Linked DNA regions of Lichenibacterium dinghuense. The protein of the gene in region 2 interacts with the protein of the main gene of each other region in a pairwise test. Links are inferred from orthologs where the notes say so. Each region holds a gene or a part of one and is shown on either strand. Other genes may lie near its edges.

Region 1 (5,327 bases), 1.9 Mb from region 2 along the record:
AGGACGAGGGCCTGCGCGCCGCGATGGAGCGGCTGATGGTGGCGGAGCCGGGACACTGGCAGCGCTACTACGGCGGCCAGGGCGCGGCGCTGGCCGCCCAGCGCCACTTCTCGTACAGCGACCGCATCCGCTACTACTGGCCGCATCCCGAGGCCCGCGCCGCCGTCGACGCGCTCATGGCCCGGCTCGGCGACCGGGCCATCCCCGAAACGCTGATCGGCCAGTACCTGCCCCGGCTCTACGACGGCGTGCGAGACGGGGCCGTCCGGCCGCGGGCGCGCGACCTCGTGATCGCCGCGATCCGCCTGGCCCTGCAGCCCTACAGCGCGGCCTGCTCGGCCTGACGCTTCCGGACGAACCCAAAGGAGAAGACGCATGCAGCTCGACGGCAAGGTCGCCATCGTCACGGGCGCGGCGCGCGGCATCGGCCGCGCCATCGCGGAGCGCTACCACGCGGAGGGCGCCAGGGTCGTGGTCGCCGACCTCAACCGGGCCGGCGCCGAGGAGGCCGCGGCCGCGCTGGGTCAGGGCGCGCTCGGGCTCGCGTTCGACGTCACGCACCAGGAGTCGATCGACGCCCTGGTGGCGCGCGTGGTCGCCGAATACGGCGGCATCGACATCCTCGTGAACAACGCCGGCCTCTTCGACCTCGCCCCCATCGTCGATATCACGCGGGAAAGCTACCGCAAGGTCTACGCCGTCAACGTCGAGGGCCTGCTCTTCACGATGCAGGCCGTCGCCCGCGAGATGATCGCGCAGGGGCGGGGCGGCAAGATCATCAACTTCGCGTCCCAGGCCGGCCGCCGCGGCGAGGCGCTGGTGGGCGTCTACTGCTCGTCCAAGGCCGCGGTGATCTCGCTGACCCAGAGCGCCGGCCTCGACCTCATCAAGCACGGCATCAACGTCAACGCCATCGCGCCCGGCGTGGTCGACAACGAGCACTGGGACCACGTGGATTCCATGTTCGCCCGCTACGAGAACCTCCAGCCGGGCGAGAAGAAGCGCGCCGTCGGCGCCTCGGTGCCGTTCGGCCGCATGGCCCGGCCCGAGGAGATCGGCGGCCTCGCGACCTTCCTGGCCAGCCGGGACGCCGACTACATCGTGGCCCAGTGCTACAACATCGACGGCGGCAACTGGATGAGCTGAGCCGAAAGGGCGACCTCGACCGGACCCGCGGGCGGGCGATGCCCGGCGCGGGTCTGAACTGAACGGGAGGAAGCCGAGCGCGATGTCGGCTTCATCGCGCCCCGCATCGCCGCAGGATCGACCGACTTCGGTTTCCAGTCCGGCGACAGCCGCCTGTCGGCTTTTGCCGGTCAGCGTACAGCCAGCCGAGCCGTCGCGACGCAGGCCGGTCTCCGGCCTTCAAGGCTCGAACGGGAAAGATTACAGGGGGTGCCTCTGGCGCGCCCAAGGGGAATCGAACCCCTGTTTTCGCCGTGAAAGGGCGACGTCCTAGACCGCTAGACGATGGGCGCGGACGGTGGAAGGCGATGCCTCGACCGTGGAGCGCTTATAGGCCGAGCCGGGCCGGTCTGGCAAGCGCGGGCGCGGCCTCGCGCACAGGCCTCGCGACGCGTCGCCCCGGCCGTGGACCAGGCTCAGGCAGCCGGACGTTGACGGCGCATCGTCCCCCAGCCGGAGCGCACCCATGTCCGAACCCGACCGCCGCCAGATGCTGAAGCTCGCTGCCGCGGCCGCCGGGGCGGCGCTCGGCGGCACGGCCGCGGCCCGGGCCGCCGAACCCGCCGTCGACACCGGCACGGTCGCGGGCGGCAAGCTGGACTTCCCGACCTGGACGGCGCCGACCGAGCGCCCGACGCCGCCGCCGCCCGCGCCCCTGCCCCCGTCCGAGCGGGTCGGCTTCGCGGTGCTGGGGCTCGGCCGGCTCGCCACGGAGGAGATCCTGCCGGCCTTCGGCCGGTCGAAGCGCGCCAAGCTCGTCGCGCTGATCTCGGGCACGCCCGACAAGGCGAGGCTCCTCGCGCGCCAGCACGGCGTCGCGCCGGACGCGGTCTACGGCTACGGCGACTGGGACCGGATCAAGGCCGATCCGGCCATCCAGGCCGTCTACATCGTGACGCCCAACGCGCTGCACCGGGAAGCGACGCTCGCGGCCGCGGCCGCCGGCAAGCACGTGCTCTGCGAGAAGCCCATGGCGACGAGCTCCGCCGACTGCCAAGCGATGATCGACGCCTGCGCGACGGCGAGGCGGCACCTGATGATCGCCTACCGCTGCCAGTACGAGCCCAACAACCGCGCCCTGCAGGACATGGTGCGCGGCGGGCGCTACGGCGCGGCCCTGCTCTACGACGCCGTCAACACACAGAACATGGCGGCGCCGACGCAGTGGCGCTTCGTGAAGGCGCTGGCCGGCGGCGGCGCCCTGCCCGACATCGGGCTCTACTGCCTCAACGGCGCGCGCTTCCTCAGCGGCGAGGAGCCGACCGAGGTCTACGCCCACACCCATTCGACGCCGGGCGACCCGCGCTTCAGGGAGGTCGAGGAGCAGGTCACCTTCACGCTGCGGTTCCCGAGCGGGCTCGTGGCGAACTGCGCGGCCTCCTACGGCCTCCACGAGAACCGGAGGCTCGGGATGGGCATGCCGGCAGCCGCGATCGATTTCGCCAACGCCTTCGCGTACACGGGGCAGAGGCTGCAGATCGCGCACCGGGACGGCGACGCCGAGGCGGTGGTCGACCGCCGCATCGCGGCGAAGGATCAGTTCGCGCTGGAGCTCGACCACATGGCGGAGTGCGTCGCCACCGGCCGGCGCCCGCGCACGCCCGGCGAGGAGGGCCTGGCGGACCAGCGCATCATGGAGGCGATCTACCGCTCGGCCGCGACGGGCCAGCCCGTGGCGCTGCCGAAGGTCGAGGGCCTCGACACGACGCGCGGCCCGGCGCTGCCCCCGGCGGACCAGGGCTGAGCCGCCGCCCTACCCCGGCTGGTCCGGCACGAGCGCGGCGTCTAGCAGGCGCAGCTCCGGCCGGCCCCCGCCCCCGCCCCAGCGGTTGACCGTGAGCGTGCCGGCGGCGTGGACGAGCTTGCCCCGCGCCGCCATGATCCCCTGCCCGAGCGGCCCCTCGGCGACGCGGAACGCCACGGCGCGGATGCGGCTGCCGTCGCGGCCCGCCAGGGTCGCGCGCAGGTGCCCCTCGCCCATCGTGCCGCAGTCCACCACGCGGTGGCTCGGCAGCGCCACCACGGGCTCCGGCGCGCCGGCGCCGAAGGGGCCCGCGGCCTCGAGCCCGCCGATCAGCTCCGGCGTGGCGGAGCCCGCGCCCAGCGTCCCGTCGACCTCCAGGGCCGCCTCGGCGCGGGACCGCGCGACGGCGTCGGCGAAGTGGTCGTGCAGGAAGTCGCGGAAGGCGGGCAGGCTCGCCGCCGGCAGCGTCACGCCCGCCGCCATGCCGTGGCCGCCCCCCTTCAGCAGCAGCCCTCGCTCGACGGCGAGCCGCACCGCGGCCCCGAGGTCCGCGCCGGGGGTCGAGCGGCCGGAGCCGGTGCCGGTGTCGCCCGCGAGCGCGATGGCGAAGGCGGGCCGGTCGAAGCGCTCGCGCAGCCGCGCCGCGACGAGCCCGACGACGCCGGGGTGCCACCCTTCGGCAGCGGCCACGATCACCGCGCTGTCCCCGCCCCCGACCAGGGCGAGCGCTTCCGCTTCGGCCTCCTCGACGGCGGCGAGCTCGATCACGCGGCGCTCGCGGTTCAGCCGGTCGAGGTCGGCGGCGATGCGCGCCGCCTCGACCGGGTCAGGCGTCAGGAGCAGGCGCGTGCCGAGCGCCGAGTCGCCGATGCGGCCGCCGGCGTTGATGCGCGGGCCGACGAGATAGCCGAGGTGGAAGGGCGAGGGCGCGCCGTCGGCGCCCGCCACGTCGAACAGCGCCGCGAGGCCGGGCCGGGCGCGCCGCGCCATCACGGCGAGGCCCTTGGCCACGAAGGCCCGGTTGAGACCGGTGAGCGGCACCACGTCGGCGACCGTGGCGAGGGCCACGAGGTCGAGCGCGGCGAGGAGGTCGGGCGCGGCGCGCCCGTCCCAGAACCCGGAAGCCTTGAGGGCGCGGTGCAGCGCCACCAGCACCATGAAGACCGCGCCGGCGGCGCAGAGGTGGCCGAGGCCGGACAGGTCGTCGGGGCGGTTGGCGTTGACGAGGGCCGCCGCGCGCGGCAGCTCGGCGCCGAGCTGGTGGTGGTCGATCACCACCGTGTCGAGCCCGCGCCGCGCCGCCTCCTCCAGCGGCACGAGGCTCGTCGAGCCGCAGTCCACCATCACGAGCAGCGTGGCGCCGCCCGTCGCCAGCGCCGCCACGGCCGGCACGCTCGGCCCGTAGCCGTCGACCAGCCGGTCGGGTATGTGGATCGCGGGGTCGAGCCCGGCCGCCCGCAGATAGCCGACCAGCAGGGCCGCCGCGCAGGCGCCGTCGACGTCGTAGTCGCCCAGCACCGCGACGCTTTCCCCCGCCCGCACCGCGCGGGCGAGCCGCTCCACGGCGGCCGGCATGTCGGCGAGCACGTCGGGGTCCGGCATCAGCGCGCGCAGGCTGGGGTCGAGGAAGGCCGCGCAGTCCGCCACGTCGCGGCCGCGGCTCGCCAGCACGCGCGACAGCAGGTCCGGCATGCCGTGGCTCTGCGCGATCGCGGCCGCGCGCCGCGCGCCGGCCTCGTCGAGCCGCGCCCGCCAGGCGCGGCCCGTCATCGAGCGGGCGACGTCGAGCACGAGCGGGTTCATCGGCGGCGGAGGGTTTTCACGGGATGGAGGCCTTCGATCGGCGCGAGCGGGAGCCTCCTTCGCGGGAGGGCGGCACCCTTACCCCGGCGCGACTCGATGGCGAAAGGGTTTCATGTTAACCGTCTCGGGCTTATGTACACGGTCTGTTCCCGTATCCCACCGTCCCGCAGGGCCCGCCGATGTCTCCCAGGTCCGCCGCCGCCGCCGTCCCCGAGGACCTGTTCGCCGTGAACGACGACGTGCCGTCCATCGCCGAGGCCGGGAAGAAGCGCCGCGCCCTGCCGTTGCGCGACGGGACTCCCGACGAGGCCGGCTACACCGCCGCCTCGATCGAGGTTCTGGAAGGGTTGGAGCCGGTGCGGCGGCGCCCCGGCATGTACATCGGCGGCACCGACGAGGCGGGCCTGCACCACCTCTTCGCCGAGGTGATCGACAATTCCATGGACGAGGCCGTGGCGGGCCACGCGAGCCGCATCGACGTCGCGATGGAAGCGGACGGCTTCGTGTCGATCACCGACAACGGCCGCGGCATCCCGGTCGACCCGCACCCGAAGTTCCCCGACCGCTCGGCGCTCGAAGTCATCATGACCACGCT
Region 2 (7,716 bases):
GGCCCCATCCGCGCCCACGGGCCGGTGCACATCCTGCAGGGCATGCGCGACGAGGACGTGCCGTGGCAGCACGCCATGCGGCTCGTCGAGCACCTCGCCGCCGACCCCGTCAGCATCACGCTGGTCAAGGACGGCGACCACCGCCTGTCGCGCGACGAGGACGTGGCGCGGCTCCTCGCGGCGGTCGACCTCCTGGCGTGACCGCGCCCGCCGGCCTCCCCGGCCGGCGCCGCGTCACACCGGGTCGAGCCGGATGCAGCGGTAGGTCCAGCCCTCGAAGCGGCCGTCCTCGCCCCGCTCCTGCGTGGTCATCGACTCGCCGAGGCGGACGGGCCGCTCGCGGAGATCGGTGCGGATGAAGCGGACCTCCTCGTCGGCGTAGTCGGAGCCGAAGTCGATGCGGCCGTCGGCCAGGAGCACGAAGGGGTAGAAGGACGAGGCCATCTGCCCCGTGAAGCCGAAGAAGGCCGTGCGCTCGACGACACGGTCGCCCGACAGGACGAGGTCGAAGGTCATCACCGTGTCCTCGCCGTCGATCCAGCGGTACACGGCGCGCATGTGCTGTCGGTCCACGTCGCACTCTCCCCCGCCCCTGACGGCGTGGTGGGAGCCCTACCGCGACACGCGCCCCGCGGTCGACCCCGCCGCGCCGGATGGGGGCCGCGTCAGCAGCACATTGATGGCCTTGGCGAGGACGTGCACCGTGTCGCCCCCGGCGAGGCCCATGGCGTCGAGGAAATCCACCGTCATCACGGAGGTCATGCGGTAGTCCGTCCCGTCCAGGCGGACGTCGACCTGGGCCATCACGTCGCCGCGCTTGATGGCGACGACGCGGGCCGGCAGGTCGTTGCGGGCGTTGTGGTCCGTCATGCGGTGTTCGTCCCTTTCTGATGCGGCCGCCCGTCGACGCGGGGCGCGAAGGCTCCGGGCACGGTGACGACATAGCGCCCGCGACCGGCCCCGGCACCCCGCCGGAGGTTCCCCCTCCCCGGATCGCGCGCGGGAGCGAGGCTCGGGCGCCATCCTCCCCCGCATCGCCGCGGTCGTACCCACCCATCTGGCGGCCGGCCGGTTCTGCCCTTCTCCCCTCGCGGGAGAAGGGCGCCGACCCCGATGCTCAGAGATCTGAGAATACCGTCGGCGGACGGGCCGGGGCGCCCGGTCGAGCCCCCGTCAGAACGGCGCGGCCGACGCCCCGTCCGACGGTGCGGCCGCCCTGCGCCGCGACGGGCGGCGGGGCGCGCGGGCCTTGGCGCCCGGCTCCCGCGCAGACCTCGACGGTTTCGCCCCCGCCTCCGGTGCCCCCTTCGCCGCGCCGCCGTGCGCGTCGAGGAAGCGGCGGCAGGCCGAAAAGTCCTCCGCCACCTCGGCCGGGCAGTCCGTGCCGAGCTGCCGGGCGAGGCTCTGCGCGTAGCGCAGCATGGCGGGGCTCGGCGGCCGGCCCCCTGCCCCTTTGGCCGGCGCTTCGGCCCGCTCCGGCCGCGGCTCCGCGTGCTCGCCGAGGAAGGTGCGGCATATCCTGGCGTCGGTCTTGAGGCCGCGGGGCAGCTTCAGCCCCTTCCGCTCCGCGAGCGCGACCGCATAGGCCACCATGGCGGCGGTCGGTGCCCGCGCCGGGCCGCCCGGCCCAGACGCGTCGCGCGCGCCCGGCCGCACGTCGAGCGCCGCCGAGCCGCTGACCGCCGCGATCAGCTCGCCGACGCGGGCCCGCGTGCGCCGCCGAAAGGCTTCGGCGCGCCGCAGGGCCTCGGCCCGCGTGGGCGCCTGCCCGACCTCCGCCAGCTCGGCCTCGAAGGCGGCGCGGCCGACGGGGTCGCCGTAGGCCGGGAACACGCGGCGCACCGCGGCCAGGAAGGCGAGCCCCACCTCCGTCACCTCGATGGCCGGGTCCTTGCCCTTCTGGAGCGCGATGTAGTGGCTCTTCATGAGCTTCGGCAGCATCGTGTCGCGGGTCGCGGCCGTGCCGAGGCCCTTCGGCTCGTTCGGGTTGGCGGGGTTCTCCAGCGCGCGCTTGACGGCCGGGTCGTCCACCTGGTCGATCAGGCGACCCATCACCACCGGCAGCTCGCCGCGGGTGACGCGGCGGGGCGGCTCGGTGACGGCCGTGGCGACGTCGGCGCCGGTGGCCTTCGCGTCCTCGCCGTCGCCGACCGCGGGCAGGCGCGCCACCAGCGCCTCGTCGTCGCGCTTGGCCTTGCCGGGCACGGCCTCGGCGTCGGGCTCCGCCTCGGCGCCGTAGATCGCGCGCCAGCCGGGGACGCGCACCACGCTGCCGCCGACCGTGAAGCGCTTCGCCCCGAGCGGCGTGGCGACCTCGACCGACACGGTCGTGCGGGCGTCGACCCCGTCCGGCATGTGGGCCGCGAGGAACGATTTGGCGACGAGCTCCCACAGGCGCGACAGGTCCGGCGCGAGGCCGGCACCGGCCGGCACCTTGCGCAGCGGCACGACCGCGTGGTGCTCGCCGGGGTCCTTGACGTAGTGGCCCTTGAGCCCGCGCCGGAACACCAGCGCCTCCGGCAGGAGCGGCGCACAGTCGCTGAGCACGGTCACGACCGCGGCCACCACCGCGGCGGCGTCGCCGGTCTGGCTTTCCGGCAGGTGCTCGGATTCGGTGCGGGGGTAGGACAGGTAGCCCCTGTCGTAGAGCTCCTGGGCGAGCTTGGCGGTGTGCTGCGGGTCCCAGCCGAAGCGCTTGGCGCAGCGCCGGGCCAGCGTGTCCTTGGAGAACAGCTTCGGGGGCGGGCGCCGCACGTCCTTCTGCTCGACGGCGAGCCGCCCCGACCAGCGCGCCGCGGCGTCGCGGATCGCCTCCGCGGCCTCGCGCTCGAAGATGCGCTCCTTCGGCGCGTGCCAGAGCGTGAGCTTCGCCCCGCCGCGGGTGACGACGGGCAGGCCGACCTTGAAGAAGTCGCGCGGCACGAAGTCCCGGATGCGCGTCTCGAGGTCGGCCAGGATGGCGAGGGTCGGCGTCTGCACGCCGCCGAAGCGCCACGGCTCGCGGAACGCCGCGGGCCGGAGGCGCAGCGACACCGCGCGGGTGCCGTTGAGCCCGAGGTGGTAGTCCTCGTATTGGCGGCACAGCGCTTCGAGGTAGGCGGCATAGTCGCGCTGGCCCGAATCCGGCTCCTTCGCCATGACCGCGAAGGCGCGCCGGATCGACAGGTCGTCGAGGGCGCCGAGCTTCAGGCGGTCGACGCGGCCGCGCCAGCCGAGGTGCTCCAGCACCTCCCAGGCGATCATCGACCCTTCCCGGCCCGGATCGGTCGCGATCACCACGCGGTCTGCGTCGCGCAGCGCCTGCCGGATCGCGTCGAGCTTGGGCTTGTGCGACTGGCCGGAGCGGTTCTTGCCGGCCCGCACCGGGATGGCGTCGAGCACGATGGGCAGCTCGTCGAAGCGCCACGGCTTCCACTCGGGCCGCAGGTCGCCCGGCTCCTCGGCGCTGAGCAGGTGGCCCTCGGCCGCCACGCAGGTCGTGGTGGGCGACTTGAAGAAGCGCTGCAGCTGGCGCATCGCCGAGGGCTTCTCGAAGAAGAACAGCGTGCGCTCGCCGGCCGGCCTCGACATCCTGCGCGCTCCCGAAGGGGACCCGGCAGGGGCTGCCGTTCCCGTCCCGTTCTCATAGAAGGGGATCGGCGCTCCCCGCGCAAGGGGCGGCCTCGAGCGCGTCGAGGAACAGCGTCGCGGCGAGGAGGTCCGCCGAGCCGCCGGGGCTGAGGCGCCGCGCGACGAACGCGTGGTGGAGCCGCGCGGCCTCGTCCCGCCAGTCTGGCGCGCCGACGCCGCCCGCCGCGAGGAAGCGCGCCGCCGATGCCGTCGCGAAGGCGAGGCCGCCGCGGCCGCCGCGGTGGAGCAGGTTGGTGTCGTCGACGGCGGCCATCAGGGCGAAGAAGCAGTGGACCCGCGCCGCCACGGGGTCGTCCGGCCGCAGCCGCCGGCCCTCGCGCAGCCCCGGCAGGCCGGTGCGGCGCAGGGTCGGGAAGCCCGCCGCGGCCTCCTCCCGCGCGCCGCCGACGCCGAAGCGCAGCACCGCGGCGGCGCCGTTGCTGGAGGCCGGCGCCGGCCCGCCCCGGATCGCCCCGCCCCACAGCGCGCCGACCGCGCGGGCGCGGCCCTCGGCGCTGCCCCCCGCCCCACCCACCACGCCCTCGGCGGCCGCGAGGAGGCCGAGCGAGAAGATGGCGCCGCGGTGCGCGTTGACCCCGCCCGTCGCCGCCATCATGGCGGCCTCGGCGGCGAGGCCGATGCGCCTGAGCTCGGCCATGCCGGCCCGCCCCTCCCCGGCCCGCACGAGGTCGGCGAAGAAGGGGCGGATGGCGTCGGCGCTGCGTTTGAGCGCGCCGGCGTCCATGTCGGCGTGGCTGCCGCTGTCGACGAGACTGACGAGGCCGGGTTTCGGCCAAGCCTCCAGCTCGGCGATCAGCGCCGCGTGGGCCAGCGCCGCGACGCGCTCGGGCCGGCCGGCCGGGGGAGCCTCTAGCTCGGCGCTCAGCGGCACGCGGGCGCCCCGGCGCCGAGGATCGTCTCGGCGCGCACGAAGCCGGCGCGGTCGAGCGATTTCGCCAGCACGGCGGCGCCCCCGCCCCGCCGGGCCGCGGCCAGCTCGCGCCACTGCACGCCGCCGAAGGGCGTCAGCACCTCGCCGTCGACCGCCATCGGCGCCGCAGCGGCGATCGCGCCTAGCCCGTCGAGCAGCGGCCCGATGGCGCGCCCGTCCTCCGCGGGCCACAGAAGGTCGAGGTCCGACCCCGGCCCGAGGTAGGCCAGTCCCGTCTTCGCGCGCCACAGCAGCGCGCCGAAGACCCGCGGCACGAGGCCGACCGCGTCGGCGAGACGGAGCAGCGCGTCGATCGCGCCGCGCCAGGGCGCGGGCGCGAGGGCCGCGGCCTCCGCCAGCGTCACGGGCGGCACGGGCCGCCACGGCACGCCGGCGGGGATCAGCAGCGCGACGCGGCCCTTGCCGAGGCGCGGCGGCAGGGGCAGGCCCGCCGGCACCGCGCCGGGCGCGTCGCCGGGGGCGGGGCGCCGGGCGATGACCGGCCGGCCCGCCTCGGCCCAGCCCCGGACCAGCGCCGCGGCGCCGGACGGCAGCTCGGGCCGGCCGGGAAGCGCGGCGAGGACCGCGGGCCAGTCGGCGGGCGCGACGAGGAGGAGGTCGTGGCGCGCCGGTTTGGGAGGTCTCACGCGCCGGCCGCGAAACGAGTTCCGATGCGATCCGCGCGGACGGGGCGCAACCGACCCGACCTCATCGGAACCGCTTCACGCGGCCTCGACCAGCCCCACCCAGTAGCGGATGCCCGACGAGATGGCCCGGTCGTCGAAGTCGTAGGCGGGGTGGTGCAGCCCGGCCGTGTCGCCGTTGCCGATGAACGAGAAGGCGCCCGGCTTCACCTCGAGGAAGCGCGCGAAGTCCTCGCCGATCATCAGCGGCGGCATGGCCGCGTCGGCGTTGCCCGGCCCGGCCACGCCCTCGGCCACGCGCGCCGCGAGGCCCGCCTCGGCGGCATGGTTCACGGTGGCGGGCGAGATGCGGTCGTAGGTGACGCGCGCCTGCGCGCCGTTGAGCCGCGCCACGCCCTCGGCCACCTCGCGCAGCCGCCGCTCGATCGTGTCGCGCGAGGCCGCGGTGAGGGCCCGGCAGGTGCCGAGCAGCCGCGCCGTGTCGGGCAGCACGTTGAAGGCGTCGCCGGCCTGGATCGCGCCCACCGTCACCACGGCGGGCTCCAGCGGATCGAGGTTGCGCGACACGATGGACTGCAGCGCCACCACGATCTGGCTCGCCACCAGCACGGCGTCGACGCCCTGGTGCGGCATGGCCGCGTGGGCGCCGCGCGCCTCCACCAGCACCTCGAAGCGGTCGACCGAGGCCATAACGGGGCCGGGCCGCGTCGCGAAATGGCCCACGGGGAGGCCCGGCAGGCTGTGCAGCCCGTAGACGCTGTCGACGCGCACGCGGTCGAACAGCCCGTCCTCGATCATGGCGAGGGCGCCCTCGCTCGTCTCCTCGGCGGGCTGGAACAGGAACACCGCCGTGCCGGCGAAGTCGCGCGCCCCGCTGAGGTGCTTGGCGGCGCCGAGCAGCATGGCGGTGTGGCCATCGTGGCCGCAGGCGTGCATCTTCCCCGCCTCGCGCGACGCGTGGCCGAGATTGGTCTGCTCGAAGATCGGCAGCGCGTCCATGTCGGCGCGGAGCGCGACCGCGCGGTCCCCGCCGCGGCGGCCGCGCAGCACGCCGACCACGCCGGTGCGGCCCACGCCCTCCATCACCTCGTCGAAGCCGAAGGCGCGCAGCTTGTCGGCGACGAGGGACGCCGTGGGCCCGACGTCGAAGGCGATCCCCGGATGCCGATGGATCTCGCGCCGCCACTCGGCGACCTCCCCGGCCAGGGCTTCGATCGACGCGGCATCGGACATGGTGGACCCTCCGCCCGGACGATGGCGCCCCTCGTCGGCCGGTGTCAACGCGCGGGTCGGGAACGGTCCCGCTCCCGGCCCCGTTGTGCGCCCGTGGGCGAGAGGTGCATCGCCCGTCACGGGAGCGCCATGAGCCGCCTCGATTCCTTCATCCGCCGCATGCAGGCCCAGCGCGACATCCTCAACGCCCTGCCGCGCCGGCTCGACGGCGTGCCGGGCCTCGTCCTGGAGTTCGGCCTCGGCAGCGCCCGCACCTACGACCACCTGCGCGGGCTGCTCCCGGACCGCCGCATCGTGGTCTTCGAGAGCGTGGTGGTGGAGGGCGTGAGGCCCCGCCCCGCGCTCGAGGACTTCGTGGTCGGGCACCTCCGCGACACAGCCGCGGCTTGGCCGGACGGCTGCGCGGCCCTGGTGCACGCCGACATCGAGACCGGCGACGAGGCCGGCGACGCCGAACTCCTGACTTGGCTGCCGGCGCTCGCGGCCCGGCTGCTCGTGCCGGGGGGATACGCCGTGAGCGGCGGCGCGCTGCCCCACCCGGACCTCGCGCCCGAGCCGCTGCCCCCCGGCGTGGCCGAGGGGCGCTACCACGTGCTGCGGCGCGTCTAACGCTCGCCCGCCGGGTAGTCGGTGTCGAGCGCGGTCTGGCGCCGGCCCTCGACCTCGGCCAGCGTGTCGCGCAGCTTCTTCACCACCGCATCGTGGCCCCACTCGCCGAGCACGAGGTGGAGGGGCGGGTTGGCCTCGCCGACGAGGTCGATCATCGCCTGCCCGGCCCGCACGGGGTCGCCCGCCTGGGTGCCGCTGTTCCTGGAGGTCGTGGCGAGGCGCGCCGCCACGGTCTCGGCGTAGTCCGGGATCGTGCTCTTCGTCTGCGCCATCGAGCGGCCGGCCCAGTCGGTGCGGAAGGGGCCGGGCTCCACCACCGTGACCTTGACGCCGAGCGGCGCCATCTCCTTCGACAGCGAGTCCGAGAAGCCCTCGACCGCGTGTTTCGAGGCCGCATAATAGCCCGAGCCCGGGAAGCCGCAGAAGCCCGCCACGGAGGCGATGTTGATGACGTGGCCGCTCTTCTGCCTGCGCATCACGGGCAGCACGGCGCGCGTCATGGCGAAGAGGCCGAAGACGTTGGCCTCGAACTGCGCGCGCACCTCCTCGGGCACGCCCTCCTCGATGGAGGACAGGTAGCCGTAGCCGGCGTTGTTCACCAGCACGTCGATGCGGCCGAACCTCTCGACCGCCGCCTTCACGCCGGCCTCGATCTCGTCGTCGTCGATCACGTCGAGCGACAGGGCGAGG

Evidence for each region.
Region 1: the proteins of L7N97_RS11550 (region 2) and recJ interact in binary tests that used the Escherichia coli proteins (3 or more experiments, as listed by UniProt). The link is inferred for Lichenibacterium dinghuense from one-to-one orthologs.

Annotation. Positions count from the first base shown.
Region 1 is NZ_JAJLMN010000001.1:4,314,723-4,320,049, reverse strand. What follows is about bases 2,336-5,327. They hold recJ (single-stranded-DNA-specific exonuclease RecJ), read right to left. Parts: upstream 4,733-5,327; coding sequence 2,939-4,732; downstream 2,336-2,938. Other genes in these bases: parE (DNA topoisomerase IV subunit B), read left to right, coding at 4,912-5,327; L7N97_RS20550 (Gfo/Idh/MocA family protein), read left to right, coding at 2,336-2,929. Also shown: L7N97_RS20565 (D-tagatose-bisphosphate aldolase, class II, non-catalytic subunit), read left to right, coding at 1-344; L7N97_RS20560 (L-iditol 2-dehydrogenase), read left to right, coding at 376-1,146; more of L7N97_RS20550, read left to right, coding at 1,652-2,335. UniProt on the Escherichia coli protein: Single-stranded-DNA-specific exonuclease.
Region 2 is NZ_JAJLMN010000001.1:2,378,129-2,385,844, forward strand. What follows is about bases 873-3,919. They hold L7N97_RS11550 (type IA DNA topoisomerase), read right to left. Parts: upstream 3,571-3,919; coding sequence 1,174-3,570; downstream 873-1,173. Other genes in these bases: mdcB (triphosphoribosyl-dephospho-CoA synthase MdcB), read right to left, coding at 3,623-3,919. In the rest of the region: L7N97_RS11535 (alpha/beta hydrolase), read left to right, coding at 1-201; L7N97_RS11540 (hypothetical protein), read right to left, coding at 235-573; L7N97_RS11545 (TOBE domain-containing protein), read right to left, coding at 613-870; more of mdcB, read right to left, coding at 3,920-4,501; mdcG (malonate decarboxylase holo-[acyl-carrier-protein] synthase), read right to left, coding at 4,492-5,187; L7N97_RS11565 (amidohydrolase), read right to left, coding at 5,263-6,417; L7N97_RS11570 (class I SAM-dependent methyltransferase), read left to right, coding at 6,547-7,026; L7N97_RS11575 (oxidoreductase), read right to left, coding at 7,023-7,716.